One region of the Streptomyces sp. NPDC049813 genome, then DNA from elsewhere that is predicted to be linked to it. Evidence: riboswitches for the same ligand, from Rfam matches in the RefSeq annotation. Region 1 holds a riboswitch; each other region holds the start of a gene.
What was found. Region 1 has a riboswitch for cobalamin ahead of ACIBW6_RS03515 (energy-coupling factor ABC transporter permease). Riboswitches for the same ligand answer to the same signal wherever they lie in the genome.

Region 1 (4,571 bases):
TCCTCGATCAGCCGCTGTGCGCGCAGGAGCCGCCCGGCGGCGATCCCCCAGGCGGGCCGGAGTCCCGCCTGCGCGAGGAGGTCCGCGCGGGCGAGCGTGGCGGCGGCCGGGCCCAGGTGCGGGCCGGACGGGGTGAGCAGGGCGACGTCGTCGGCCCAGCGCAGCGCCAGGTCCACGTCGTGGGTGGCCATCACGACGGTGGTGCCGTCCGCGCGGAGCCCGGCGAGGGTGTCCAGCAGACGCTCCTGCCCTTCGGGGTCGAGGCCGGCCGTGGGCTCGTCGAGGATCAGGACACGGGGGCGCAGGGCGACGGCTCCCGCGATGGCGGCCCGCTTGCGCTGGCCGAAGGAGAGCAGGTGGGTGGGCCGGTCCGCGAGGTCGCTGATGGCGAGCGCGGCCAGCGCCCACGCGACGCGCCCGGCGACCTCGTCGCGGGGCAGCCCCAGGTTGACCGGCCCGAAGGAGACGTCCTCCGCGACCGAGGCCGCGAAGAGCTGATCGTCCGGGTCCTGCAACACCAGCTGCACCGTGGTCCGCAGGCGGGTCAGGCCGGCCCGGTCGTAGGTCACCGGCACTCCGTCGAGAGCGAGGTGCCCGGTCCGGGGACGCAGCCCTCCGCTCAGCAGCCGCATCAGGGTGGTCTTGCCGCTGCCGTTCCTGCCGAGGAGGGCCAGGGCGCGTCCGGGACGGATCGCGAAGTCGAGGTCGCTGAGCACGAGGGGACCGTCCTCGTAGGCGTACGACGCCCCGCGCAAGGCCACCAGGGCGTCATCGTTCATCGGAGCAGCCTTTCGAGTACGTACGTGAGGACCGCCAGCGCGGTGAGCAGTCCCAGCGCCCCGGCCACGAAGCGGGGGGAGACAGGGGTGTCGGCGGTCAGCACGCGCAGGGTGCCGTCGTAGCCGCGGCCCGCAAGGCCCTGCTGCATGCGTCCCGCACGGTCGAACGCCTTGACGAAGGCGACGCCGCCCAGCCCCGCCAGGGAGCGGAAGGCGGCCGCGCGGGTGGCGTGGCCGAGCCGCGCGGCCTGGGCCTCGCGGATGCTGCGGACCGACGCGAGCAGCAGGAAGATCATCCGGTACATCACCAGCGCCACGTCCACGACCGGCGCGGGCACGCCCAGCCGCGACAGCCAGGTCAGGACGTCGGTCACGGGGGTGGTGAAGGCGAACAACAGCACCCCCAGCGAGGCGGCGCAGGAACGCAGCAGGACGTCCGCCGCGCGCTCCCACCCGTGCGGGGCGAGCGCGACGAACGCCCCCGGGCCGCCGATCCGCACGGTCAGGGTGGCGGCGCCGGTGAGGCAGAAACCCAGCGGGACGCGCCAGGCCCGCCACACCTTGCGGGCGGCCACGCCGGCCGGGCCCAGCAGCAGCGCGAGGGCCGCGACGAGGACGAGGACGGCCCCCGGCCACGGTGGCAGGGTGACGGCGAGCGCGGTGAGTCCGAGGCCGAGGACGGCTTTTTCCAGGGGGTGGCGGCGGCGCCAGCGACTGCTGTGCGCCGCCACGTCGATCGGCAGCACGAGAGGTTCAGTTCCGGTCCCCGGCCGCGGTGGCGGCCGCTGTCCCCTCGGCCGGGTCACCGTTCGCGGTGCCCGCCGTGACGCCTTCCGTCGCGCGCCGCTCGCCCTGCCTGCGTCCGCGGCGCAGCCCGAAGTAGTACGCGAGCACGCCTGCCCCCAGGGCCGCCTGGAGGGCGAAGAGGGCGGACTCGATCTCCCCCGACGGGGGCTCGTAGAGCGGGGAGAACCACGGCTCGTAGTCCGGCTCGATCTCGGTGATGGCCGTCTCCGCCTCGGCGTCGGCCCCGGCGAAGGGCTCCTTCTTGTGGTCGCCGAGACCCAGTGCGAGCGGCAGGACGGCGAGCGCGGCCACCACGATCAGGAGCAGGAGGTTGATCTTCGTGTTCCGCTTCACCGGGCCACCGCCTCGGGAGCGGTGGCCGGGCGGGCGCCGGTGACGAGGACGCCGAGGCGGGTCAGTTCGCCCTTGCTGGACTGGACGAGCAGCCGCATCACGAGCACGGTGAGCAGCCCCTCGCTGACGGCCAGCGGGATCTGCGTGACCGCGAAGATCGACCCGAACTTGCCGAGCGCGCCCAGGAATCCGCTGCTCGGGTCGGGGAAGGCCAGGGCGAGTTGCACGCTCGTGACGCAGTAGGTCGACAGGTCCGCGACGAACGCCCCGAAGAAGACGGTGACCATCAGCGGCACGCCGTAGCGGCGCAACAGCCGGTAGCTGCCGTAGCCGGCCCACGGCCCGACGATCGCCATGGAGAACGCGTTGGCGCCCAGGGTGGTGAGTCCGCCATGGGCCAGCAGGAGCGCCTGGAACAGCAGGGTGATCGTCCCGAGGACCGTCATGATCGGCGGCCGGAACAGGATGGCCCCGAGTCCGGTGCCGGTGGGGTGCGAGCAACTCCCGGTGACGGAGGGCAGCTTGAGTGCGGACAGGACGAAGGTGAAGGCGCCGGACGCGCCGAGCAGCAGCGTGCTCTCCGGGTTCTGCCTCACCTCCCGGGTCAGTGAGCGGACCCCGTGGACGACGAACGGCGCGGCCGCGACGCCCCAGGCGACCGCGTGCGCAGGGGGCAGGAAACCCTCGGCTATGTGCATGGCTGAACGGACCTTTCCAGCACCTCGTGGATGGTTGAAACGCCCTGGCCGGTCTCCTGGCTGACGGGTGACACTGCCCGGATCTCCGCCTTCCCAGGTCCGAGGACCCAGTGGCCGCCCACTGAAGGGCTGGAGCCGGACTTCCCGATCACAGTGGCGAGGGCCGCACCGGTTCCACACCGGATTTCCCGTACACCAAGGCAAGGGGACAGTAATGCCCAGGTATCGCGCATGACAACAGCGACCCCGCGCGGGGACCTGCGCCCCGCACGTTCTGAAGGCCGGTCAGGGGGCCGTCCCGGTCCTACGGCGCCAGCGTGCGCAGGACGTCGAACTCGTTGCCCTCCGGGTCGGCCATGACCACCCAGTTCCGGGCCGAGCCCTGACCCACGTCCGTCCGGGTCGCGCCGAGGCCGAGCAGCCTGGTCACCTCGTCCTGCGTACTGCCGTCGATCGGGCTGACATCGAGGTGCAGCCGGTTCTTGGCGGTCTTGCCCTCGGGCACGCGGATGAAGACGAGGGTGGGCGGCATCTGGCGGGCCCGCACGTCCTCGACGGTCGGGACCCAGGAGCCGATCTCGACCTTGCCCTCACCCCGGTCGATCACCGTGAAGTCCAGGACCTCGCACCAGAACGCCGCGAGGCGCTCCGGGTCATGGCAGTCAACGGTCAGCTCGGTGAACCTACTTGTCATGCTTCCCCCCGCTCGTACGGACGGAGTTCAGCGTAGGCCGCCCGCCGGAGGCATCAGCCCGCACAGCCCTGTCGTCCGCGTACGCGGTTCTCGATACGCGGACGATATGTGCCCACTCGTACCATCGAGACCATGCGTGTGCTGATCGTCGAGGACGAGCCCTATATGGCGGAAGCCATCCGCGACGGTCTGCGGCTGGAGGCGATCGCGGCCGATCTCGCGGGGGACGGTGACACGGCGCTGGAGATGCTGGGCGTCAACAGGTACGACATCGCCGTCCTCGACCGCGACATCCCCGGCCCGTCCGGTGACGAGGTCGCCCGTCGCATCGTCGCCTCCGGCAGCGGCATGCCGATCCTCATGCTGACCGCGGCCGACCGGCTCGACGACAAGGCGTCCGGTTTCCATCTCGGGGCCGACGACTACCTCACGAAACCGTTCGAACTGCGGGAACTCGTCCTGAGGCTCCGCGCGCTCGACCGCAGGCGTGCCTACAGCCGGCCCCCGGTCCGGGAGATCGCCGGGCTGCGGCTGGACCCGTTCCGGCGCGAGGTCCACCGGGACGGCCGGTACGTCGCGCTGACGCGCAAGCAGTTCGCCGTGCTCGAGGTCCTCATCGCCGCCGAGGGCGGCGTCGTCAGCGCCGAGGAGCTGCTGGAGCGCGCGTGGGACGAGAACGCGGACCCCTTCACCAATGCCGTCCGGATCACTGTCTCCGCGCTGCGCAAGCGCCTCGGTGCGCCGTGGATCATCGCCACGGTCCCCGGTGTCGGCTATCGCATCGACGCGCAGCCGCAAGCCCCAGACGGGGACGAGGTAGCCGATCGTGGATAGGCCGCCTGGGCCGAGCGTCCGCCTCAAGCTCACCCTCAGCTACGCCGGGTTCCTCATGCTGGCCGGCGCCTTGGCGCTCGCCGCCGTAGGGATGTTCCTGCTGCGACAGGGGTGGCTGCAGACCAATGAAGAGGGGGCGTGGCGCAGCAACCCCGTCATCGAGTTCGTGCGGGCGTTCGCGCCGACGGCGGCCGCGGTGATGGTGTTCCTCCTCGTCTTCGGTCTCCTGGGCGGATGGGTCCTCGCCGGCCGGATGCTCGCTCCGCTGGCCCGCATCACCCACGCCACCCGCACGGCCGCCACGGGATCGCTCTCGCACCGCATTCGGATGCCGGGCCGCCAGGACGAGTTCCACGAACTGGCCGACGCCTTCGACGCGATGCTCGCCCGGCTGGAAGCGCACGTCGCCGAGCAGCGGAGGTTCGC
Region 2 (4,571 bases), on a different contig from region 1:
CGCCGCGCGGGCGATCCGCGTCGCGGGGCGCGAACGCAGGTAGTACGTCGTCTTCAGCCCGGACTTCCAGGCGTACGCGTACATGGAGGAGAGCTTGCCGATGGTCGGCGTCTCCATGAACAGGTTCAGGGACTGGGCCTGGTCGAGGAACGGGGTGCGCGCCGCCGCCATGTCGATGAGGCCGCGCTGCGGCAGCTCCCACGCGGTGCGGTACAGCGCGCGGATCTCCTCGGGCACCCAGGTGAAGCCCTGCACCGAGCCGTTGGACTCGCGCAGCGCCTCCCGGGTCTGCGCGTCCCACACGCCGAGCCGCTTCAGGTCCTCCACCAGGTACGCGTTGACCTGGAGGAACTCGCCGGACAGCGTCTCGCGCTTGAACAGGTTGGAGACCTGCGGCTCGATGCACTCGTAGACCCCCGCGATGGAGGCGATCGTCGCGGTCGGCGCGATGGCGAGCAGCAGCGAGTTGCGCATGCCGACGGCGGCGATACGTTCCCGCAGCGCGGCCCACCGCTCCGGCCAGGTCACCTGGGCATCGGGGTAGTGGTCGGGGTGCAGGACGCCGCGGGCGGTGCGGGTCTTCTCCCAGGCGGGCAGCGGGCCGATGGGGGTCCCCCCTGCACCGGAGCTTGTCGAAGGCGCTTGGGGGCGCTCGGCGAGGTCGGCGGAGGCCTCGTACGCGGCGAGCATGATCCGCTCCTGGATCCGCGTGGACAGTGCCTTGGCCGCGGGGGAGTCGAAGGGCAGCCGCAGCTTGAAGAAGACGTCTTGGAGGCCCATCGCGCCGAGGCCGACCGGACGCCAGCGGGCATTGGAGCGGCCCGCCTGCTCGGTCGGGTAGAAGTTGATGTCGACGACGCGGTCGAGGAAGGTGACGGCGGTGCGGACGGCCTCGTCGAGTCGCTCCCAGTCGATGGTGCCGTCGGCCACGAACGCCCCGAGGTTGACCGAGCCGAGGTTGCAGACGGCCGTCTCGCCGTCGTCCGTCACCTCCAGGATCTCCGTGCACAGGTTCGAGGAGTGGACGGTGTGGCCGGGCTCCGCGGTGCGGTTGGCGGCGTCCTTGAAGGTCATCCAGCCGTTGCCGGTCTGGGCGAGCGTGCGCATCATGCGGCCGTACAGGTCGCGGGCCGGGATCGTCCGCAGGGCCTTGCCGTCGGCCTCCGCGCGGCGGTAGGCGGCCTCGAACTCCGCGCCGTACAGGTCGACGAGCTCGGGCACGTCGGCCGGGGAGAACAGCGACCAGTCGGCGCCGTCGGCGACGCGGCGCATGAACTCGTCGGGGATCCAGTGCGCGAGGTTCAGGTTGTGGGTGCGCCGCGCGTCCTCGCCGGTGTTGTCGCGCAGCTCCAGGAACTCCTCGATGTCGGAGTGCCAGGTCTCCAGGTAGACCGCGGCCGCGCCCTTGCGCCGCCCGCCCTGGTTCACGGCGGCGACCGACGCGTCGAGGGTCTTCAGGAACGGCACGATGCCGTTGGAGTGCCCGTTCGTGCCGCGGATCAGCGAACCCCGGCTGCGGATGCGGGAGTAGGAGAGCCCGATGCCACCGGCGTGCTTGGAGAGGCGGGCCACCTGGTGGTAGCGGTCGTAGATCGAGTCCAGCTCGTCCAGCGGGGAGTCGAGCAGGTAGCAGCTCGACATCTGGGGGTGGCGGGTGCCGGAGTTGAAGAGGGTGGGGGAGGAGGGCAGGTAGTCCAGGCGGCTCATCAGGCCGTAGAGGGCCGCCACTTCGTCCAGCGCGTGGGCGCTGTCGTCCTCGGCGAGACCCGCCGCGACGCGCAGCATGAAGTGCTGCGGGGTCTCGATGACGTGCCGGGTGATCGGGTGGCGCAGCAGGTAGCGGCTGTGCAGCGTGCGCAGGCCGAAGTAGCCGAACCGGTCGTCGGCCGCGGGGTCGACGAGCGCGTCGAGCCGGGCCGCGTGGGTGCGCACGAACGCGGCGGTGCGGTCGGCGATCAGCCCCTCGCGGTGGCCGGCCGCGACGGAGCCGGTGAAGGAGGTGACGCCCTGCGAGGCGGCCTCCGCGGCGATGGAGAGCGTGAGCAGCCGGGCGGCGAGCCGGGAGTAGACCGGGTCGTCGGAGATCAGCCCGGCCGCGGCCTCGGTGGCGAGTTCGCGCAGCTCGGCCGCGTCGGCGCGGGCACTGCGGCCGCGCAGCGCGGCGGCGGCGACCCGGCCGGCGTCGGTGCCGGGGAGATCGGCGGTCAGCTCGGTCAGGGTGCGCAGCAGGGCGGTGCCCGGAGCGTCGTCCGGTGCGGCGGCAACCGGTTCGGCGGGCGGCGCGATGGTCACGTGGGGGCTCTCCCTCGCTCGGCTCGAGGCCTGCGGGGAGGAGTGGCTCGGGCGCGCATACAGGGGGGCGCCTTCGTCACCGGCCCATTCCGCGAGGCCCGGACGTCTGTCCACCTGGGCCGGACGGTCCGGGTGGGCTGCGACAGGTCGTCGGACTCACGCGAACACCCTTATGGGTGCGTACGTTCACCGTTGCGGGACAGTTCCGGATTTGCACCGGATTCCCCTGCGGCTGCAGCGAGAGCGAGCATACATGTTGTGCTGGGTGTTCGCGGCAGCCCCATATCTTGTGTCGGCGCGGTGTCGCGAGCGCCTCCCCGCCGGGGTGCCCGGAACACGAGGACGGGCCCCTCCCGCGTGGGAGGGGCCCGTCGGTCGAGCATGCCCGCGGCTAGTGACCGCCCGCCCCGACGACGGGCAGGTCCTGCTGTACGCCCTCGTCGCCGGCGTCGGCGGTGTAGTCCCCGGGGGACGTCTCGTCGACGCCCGCAGGGGCCTTCACGGCGTTCAGGACGAAGGTGAGGACCACGGTCACGACCACGTTCATCACGAACGCCGTCAGACCGATGTAGCCGATCTCCCCGATGCCGGGGATCTCCTTTGAGGAGCCGCCGAAGTGCGCCTGGGTGGGCGAGGCCACCCCGTACGCGGCGAGCGTGCCGTAGACCATGCCGACCGCCCAGCCGGCGAGCAGCGCCCACCGGTGGAACCAGCGGGTGAACAGGCCGCCGACCAGGGCGGGCATGGACTGCAGGATCCAGATGCCGCCGAGCAGCTGGAAGTTGATGGCGACGGTCTTGTCCATGGTGAGGACGAAGACGAGCGCGCCGACCTTCACCAGCAGCGAGACGAGCTTGGAGACCTTGGTCTCCTGCGCCGGGGTCGCGTCGGGCTTGATGAAGTCCTTGTAGATGTTGCGCGTGAAGAGGTTCGCCGCGGCGATGGACATGATCGCCGCCGGGACCAGCGCGCCGATGCCGATGGCCGCGAACGCGACCCCCGTGAACCAGTCGGGGAACATGTCCTCGAAGAGCTGCGGGATCGCCAGCTGGCCGTTCTGCACCTTGATCCCGGCCGCGATCGCCATGAACCCGAGCAGCGCCAGCAGGCCCAGCATGAGCGAGTAGAGCGGCAGGATCGTGGTGTTGCGGCGGATCACGTTGCGGCTCTTGGACGACAGGGTCGCCGTGATCGAGTGCGGGTACATGAACAGCGCGAGCGCCGAGCCGAGCGCCAGGGTCGCGTAGGTCCAGTGGCCCGCCTCACCGGGCGCGAGGGCGCCGATCGGTTGCCCGGTCTTCGGATTCAGCTGCTCGAACTTCTTGCCGGCCGCGGCGAAGATGTCGTCGAAGCCGCCGAGCTTGATCGGGATGTAGATGATGGCGACCAGGATGACGAGGTAGATCAGGCCGTCCTTGACGAACGCGATCAGCGCCGGGGCCCGCAGGCCCGAGGAGTAGGTGTAGGCCGCGAGCACGCCGAAGGCGATGAGCAGCGGCAGGTCCTTGACGAACCAGTTGGTGTTCTCGCCGCCGCCGACGCCCATCACGTCGAGCACGGCCTGGATGCCGACCAGCTGGAGTGCGATGTAGGGCATCGTGGCGAGGATGCCGGTGATCGCGACGGCCAGCGACAGGCCCTTCGAGCCGAAGCGGCCGCGCACGAAGTCGGACGTGGTCACGTACCCGTGCTTGTGCGAGACCGACCACAGGCGCGGCAGGAACGTGAAGATCAGCGGGTAGACCAGGATCGTGTAGGGCACGGCGAAGAAGCCGGACGCGCCCGCCGCGTAGATCGCCGCGGGGACGGCGACGAAGGTGTACGCCGTGTAGAGGTCGCCGCCGAGCAGGAACCAGGTGATCCAGGTGCCGAACGAGCGGCCGCCCAGGCCCCATTCGTCGAGCGAGTCGCTCTCGGAGCGGCGCCAGCGCGCGGCGAGGAAGCCCATGACCGTGACGGCCAGGAAGAAGAAGATGAAGACGGTGAGCGCGACACCGTTGACGCCACCGTTCATCGCGGGCTCCCCGGAGTCGTCGCGGCGGCCTTGCGGCCGCGCTGGTCACGCTGCCACAGCTTGTACGCGATCATCGTCAGTCCGGTCGAGACGAGCACCCAGAGCATCTGGTACCAGTAGAAGAACGGGATGCCGATGAAGGTCGGGTCGATCTTGGCGTAGGAGCCGACCCAGAGCATCGCCACGAACGGAGCGACCAGGCAGAGCCCGATCACGACGCGGACCGGTGTCACCACCGGTCTCCCCACTTCTTGCGCGCGTGGCG
Region 3 (4,571 bases), on a different contig from region 1:
ACGCCTGGCCGCTGCTGATCTACGGCCCCTGGATCGTCGCCTCCTTGTCGGTCCTGCGCGCCGGGCTGCACCGGCGCCGCGCCGCCCACTCATGGGCGGTCGTGCTGCTGTTCTCGGTCGTCGCCATGGTGCTGTGCGTCGCGCAGGCCCGGCACCGGCCGCTGGACGCGGCAGCGGCCGCGTTGCCCGCGCTGGCCGCGCTCGCCTGCTTCCAGCAGCTGATGCGGCAGATCACCCTCAGCCGCCCGCCGCGCCAGAGCCACCCCCGGCACCGCGGCCGACGCACCGCCACGAAGCCGCCGCCGGCCTGACCGGGACGGCGACCGCACGGCGAGCACCTTCCCGGTGACCCACCCCGCCGTGTGATACGACGCGTCGGGCCGGGGCGGCAGGCACCCCGGCCCGACGCGTTCCCGTGCCGCCGTCAGGCCCTGGCCGCGCCCAGCTCGGCGCGGACGGCACGCGCAGCCGCCACGAGGTTCTCCAGGGAGATACGGGTCTCGGGCCAGCCGCGGGTCTTCAGGCCGCAGTCGGGGTTGACCCACAACCGCTCGGCCGGGATGGCCTCAAGTCCCGTGCGCAGCAGGGCGGATGCCTCCGCCACGCCGGGGACGCGGGGGGAGTGGATGTCGTAGACACCCGGCCCTGCCGCACGCGGATAGCCGTGCTCCGCCAGCTCATGGGCGACCTGCATGTGGGAGCGGGCCGCTTCCAGGCTGATGACGTCGGCGTCGAGATCGTCGATGGCCTGGACGATGTCCCCGAACTCCGCGTAACACATGTGCGTGTGGATCTGCGTCCGGGCCCGCACGCCCGCGGTGGTGAGGCGGAACGCCTCCGTGGCCCAGGCGAGATACGCGGCGCGGTCGGCGGCGCGCAGCGGAAGCGTCTCACGCAGCGCTGGCTCGTCGACCTGGATGACCGACGTGCCGCTCGTCTCCAGGTCGGTGACCTCGTCGCGCAGGGCGAGGGCGACCTGCCGTGCGGTGTCGCCGAGCGGCTGGTCGTCGCGGACGAAGGACCAGGCGAGCATGGTCACCGGCCCGGTGAGCATGCCCTTGACCGGCCGGTCCGTGAGCGACTGGGCGTACGTCGTCCAGCGCACCGTCATCGGCTCCGGCCGGGAGACGTCCCCGGCCAGGACCGGCGGGCGGACGTAGCGCGTGCCGTACGACTGGACCCAGCCGTGCCGCGTCGCGAGGTATCCGGTGAGCTGCTCCGCGAAGTACTGGACCATGTCGTCGCGTTCGGGCTCGCCGTGCACGAGGACGTCGAGGCCCGTCTTCTCCTGGAAGGAGACGACGTCGCGGATCTCGTCCCTGATGCGTGCCTCGTAGTCCGCGGTGTCCAGGCGTCCGGCCCGCAGGCCGGCCCGGGCGGACCGCACTTCGGCGGTCTGCGGGAACGAGCCGATGGTGGTGGTCGGCAGCAGCGGCAGCGCGAGGTGGGCGCGCTGGGCGGCGGCCCGCTCGGCGTACGGCTGCGCGCGGCGGCCGTCCGCGTCCGTCACCGCCGCCGCGCGGGCCCGGACGGCCGGATCGCGGGTGAGGGGAGAGGCGGCCCGCGAGGCCAGATCCGCCTTGTTGGCGGCCAGTTCCGCCCTGATGCTGTCCGTGCCCTGGGCGAGCCCCCGGGCGAGGGTGGCCACTTCGGCGGTCTTCTGCCGGGCGAAGGCGAGCCACCGCAGGATCTGCGGGTCGATGTCGCGTTCCGGCGCCGTGTCCAGCGGGACGTGCAGCAGCGAGCAGGACGCCGCGACGTCGACGCGGTCCGCGAGGCCGAGCAGGGTGCCGAGCGTGGCCAGGGACCCGGCGAGGTCGTCGACCCACACGTTGCGGCCGTCGACGACCCCGGCGACCAGTCGCTTTCCGGGCAGCCCGCCGATGGCCGCCAGGGCGTCCAGGTTCGCGGCGGCGGCGCCCGTGAAGTCGAGGGCGAGGCCGTCGACCGGCGCCTTGGCCAGCACCGGCAGGGCCGCGCCGAGCCGGTCGAAGTAGGAGGCCACCAGCAGTTTGGGCCGGTCGGTGCGGGCGCCGAGGTCGCGGTAGGCGCGGGCGGCGGCGTTCAGCTCCGCCGGGGTGCGGTCCTGGACCAGGGCGGGCTCGTCGAGCTGCACCCATTCGGCGCCCGCCGCGCGGAGGTCGGCCAGCACCTCGGCGTACACCGGCAGCAGCCGGTCCAGCAGGGTCAGCGGATCGAAGCCGGCGGCGACACCGGGCGCGGGCTTGGCGAGCAGGAGGTAGGTCACCGGACCGACGAGGACGGGGCGGGCGGCCAGCCCCAAGGTGAGGGCCTCCGCCAGCTCCGTGACCTGCTTGGCGGAGTCGGCGGTGAACACCGTGTCCGGCCCCAACTCCGGCACCAGATAGTGGTAGTTGGTGTCGAACCACTTGGTCATCTCCAGCGGCGCGACGTCCTGGGTGCCGCGGGCCATGGCGAAGTACCCGTCGAGGGCGTCCGCGTCGACGGCCTCGCGGTGCCGCGCCGGGACGGCCCCGACCATGACGCTCGTGTCCAGGACGTGGTCGTAGTACGAGAAGTCGCCGGTGGGCACCTCACCGAGGCCCGCGGCGGCGAGTTCCCGCCAGTTCGTGCGGCGCAGGTCCGCGGCGGTGGAGCGGAGGGCGGCGGCGCTCACGCGGCCCTTCCAGTACCCCTCGATCGCCTTCTTCAGCTCGCGGTCGTGGCCCTGGCGGGGGTAGCCGTACACGGTGGCCCGCGCCGTCGCGGCGGCAGCGGCGGTCTTCGTGGTCACGGAGATCTCCTTCGAGAGACGTATCCCTGGGATCCCGGGGACCCGCACGCACGAAGGAGTCACACACCGCGGGCTGCCCGCGCCGAGGCACGGTCGTCCGCCGCATGTGTACGCCGACCCGCCCACGAGGTCACCGGGATGTCCGCGTACGCGTCGTACGCACACGGGCAGTCGGCAGGTCTTCGGACTCGCGAGCACGTCCGTCCGGACCGGACGGGACACCTACTGGCCGTCGCTTCCCAGCCCCCTGTCTCGGGGGCCAGTGCGTATGACGGCGGTCGTTCTCGCTCACCGCTGCGGGGCAGTCCCGGATTCCCACCGGGTTCCCTCTTGCGACGCCCTGCCTGGCGGACAGGACGAACCGACTGCGGACGCCACCCTACGAGGCGGCGCCGGCCGACACCCGCACCGTCCAGGATCCGGATTGTGAGATGAGCCACGCAAGGGACGCCGCTGCTTCCGGACGGACCGCAGCCGGCACCCCGTCACTCCGCCCCGGACACGGGCAGCGCGGGCACGCCCGGCACCGCCGCGCCGGGATGAAACCCGGAGGGGGACGCAGTCTGGTCGAGGGCACGTTGGCGGCACTCGGGAGCTGGGGGCTCGAACAAGGAGAGGAACTGCTCGACGCGCAGGAGAAGGCGGACCGGCCGGGTCGGGCTCAGCGCTGATCCCGAGGCGGGGTGGCGGAACGGGGAGGCCGGGCCCGGCCCGTCGCGGGGCCGGAACCGTGCGGGACGACCGTGAGCGGCTCAGCCGGACCGCTGCGGTGAGCGGAGCACGAGCAGAGTGATCTCGCTGGGTGCGAAGACGCGGAACGGCGGACCCCAGAAACCGGTGCCGCGGCTGGTGTAGAGGAGGGTGCGGGCGCCGTGCCGGCTGAGGCCCGCGAGAGCCGGCTGGTCGAGGCGGACCAGGTAGTGGAAGGGCCAGATCTGGCCGCCGTGCGTGTGGCCGGACAGCTGGAGATCGACGCCACCGGCTGCGGCCCGGTCGACGAACGTGGGCTGGTGCGCCAGGAGCAGCACGGGCAGCTCGGGATCGGCGCCTTGCAGGGCCCCGGCCAGATGCGCGCCGTGTCCGGCCAGCCCGGACGACTCGGCGGTGACGTCGTCCACACCGGCGACCACGAGGGTGTCACCACCGCGTTCCAGCAGCAGATGGCGGTTGCGCAGCGGCTCCCAGCCCAGCTCGTCCATGAGGTCGACCCAGCCCTGGGCCTCGCTGTAGTACTCGTGGTTGCCGGTGACGTAGACCCGGGCCCGGGAGGCCCGGACGGTCCCGAGCGGGGCGGCCTGGGGGCGGCGGCGGCCGGCCGTACCGTCGGCGATGTCGCCGGTGTGGCAGACCAGGTCGGCCTCCAGGGAGTTCACCCGCTCGCAGACCCGCGCGGACCAGCGGGCGCGGTCGAGCGGGCCGTAGTGCGTGTCCGTGATCAGGGCGACGCGCGTGCCGTCCAACCCGGCTCCCAGGCGCGGCAGCCGCACCTCCAGGTGGCGCACCCGCGGCACCCGGCGGGCCTCGGCGTACCCCCAGACGAGCAGCACGGCCGCCACACCGAGGATCGCCCATGTCACGGCGCGGGCCCGGTCCTGGCCCGTCCCGACGCCGCCCACGGCCAGGGCGAGCCGCAACAGGACGCCGAGGACGACGGACCAGGTGAACACCACCCAGCCCACGCCGAGCAGCGTGTCCCCGACGATCGCCGCCCGGTCCTGCTGGCGCCGGCCGTGGCCGCGCATCATGGCGAACGGCATGGTGATCAGGGCGAGTCCGCACAGCACGGTGCCGGTCAGCGTGACGGGCGTGGACCAGT

Region 2: another riboswitch for cobalamin. It lies ahead of ACIBW6_RS10785 (ribonucleoside-diphosphate reductase subunit alpha); the one in region 1 lies ahead of ACIBW6_RS03515 (energy-coupling factor ABC transporter permease).
Region 3: another riboswitch for cobalamin. It lies ahead of metE (5-methyltetrahydropteroyltriglutamate--homocysteine S-methyltransferase); the one in region 1 lies ahead of ACIBW6_RS03515 (energy-coupling factor ABC transporter permease).

The regions. Positions count from the first base shown of each region.
Region 1 is NZ_JBITLI010000001.1:794,958-799,528, reverse strand. It holds gene ACIBW6_RS03530 (energy-coupling factor ABC transporter ATP-binding protein) at 1-779, opposite strand, end outside; gene cbiQ (cobalt ECF transporter T component CbiQ) at 776-1,525, opposite strand; gene ACIBW6_RS03520 (energy-coupling factor ABC transporter substrate-binding protein) at 1,533-1,919, opposite strand; gene ACIBW6_RS03515 (energy-coupling factor ABC transporter permease) at 1,916-2,617, opposite strand; cobalamin riboswitch at 2,646-2,832, opposite strand; gene ACIBW6_RS03510 (VOC family protein) at 2,922-3,311, opposite strand; gene ACIBW6_RS03505 (response regulator transcription factor) at 3,444-4,145, shown strand; gene ACIBW6_RS03500 (sensor histidine kinase) at 4,138-4,571, shown strand, end outside.
Region 2 is NZ_JBITLI010000004.1:78,764-83,334, reverse strand. It holds gene ACIBW6_RS10785 (ribonucleoside-diphosphate reductase subunit alpha) at 1-2,292, opposite strand, end outside; cobalamin riboswitch at 2,416-2,559, opposite strand; gene mctP (monocarboxylate uptake permease MctP) at 2,684-4,306, opposite strand; gene ACIBW6_RS10775 (DUF3311 domain-containing protein) at 4,303-4,571, opposite strand, start outside.
Region 3 is NZ_JBITLI010000014.1:73,452-78,022, reverse strand. It holds gene ACIBW6_RS26250 (DUF2637 domain-containing protein) at 1-311, shown strand, start outside; gene metE (5-methyltetrahydropteroyltriglutamate--homocysteine S-methyltransferase) at 425-2,755, opposite strand; cobalamin riboswitch at 2,911-3,136, opposite strand; gene ACIBW6_RS26240 (metallophosphoesterase) at 3,508-4,571, opposite strand, start outside.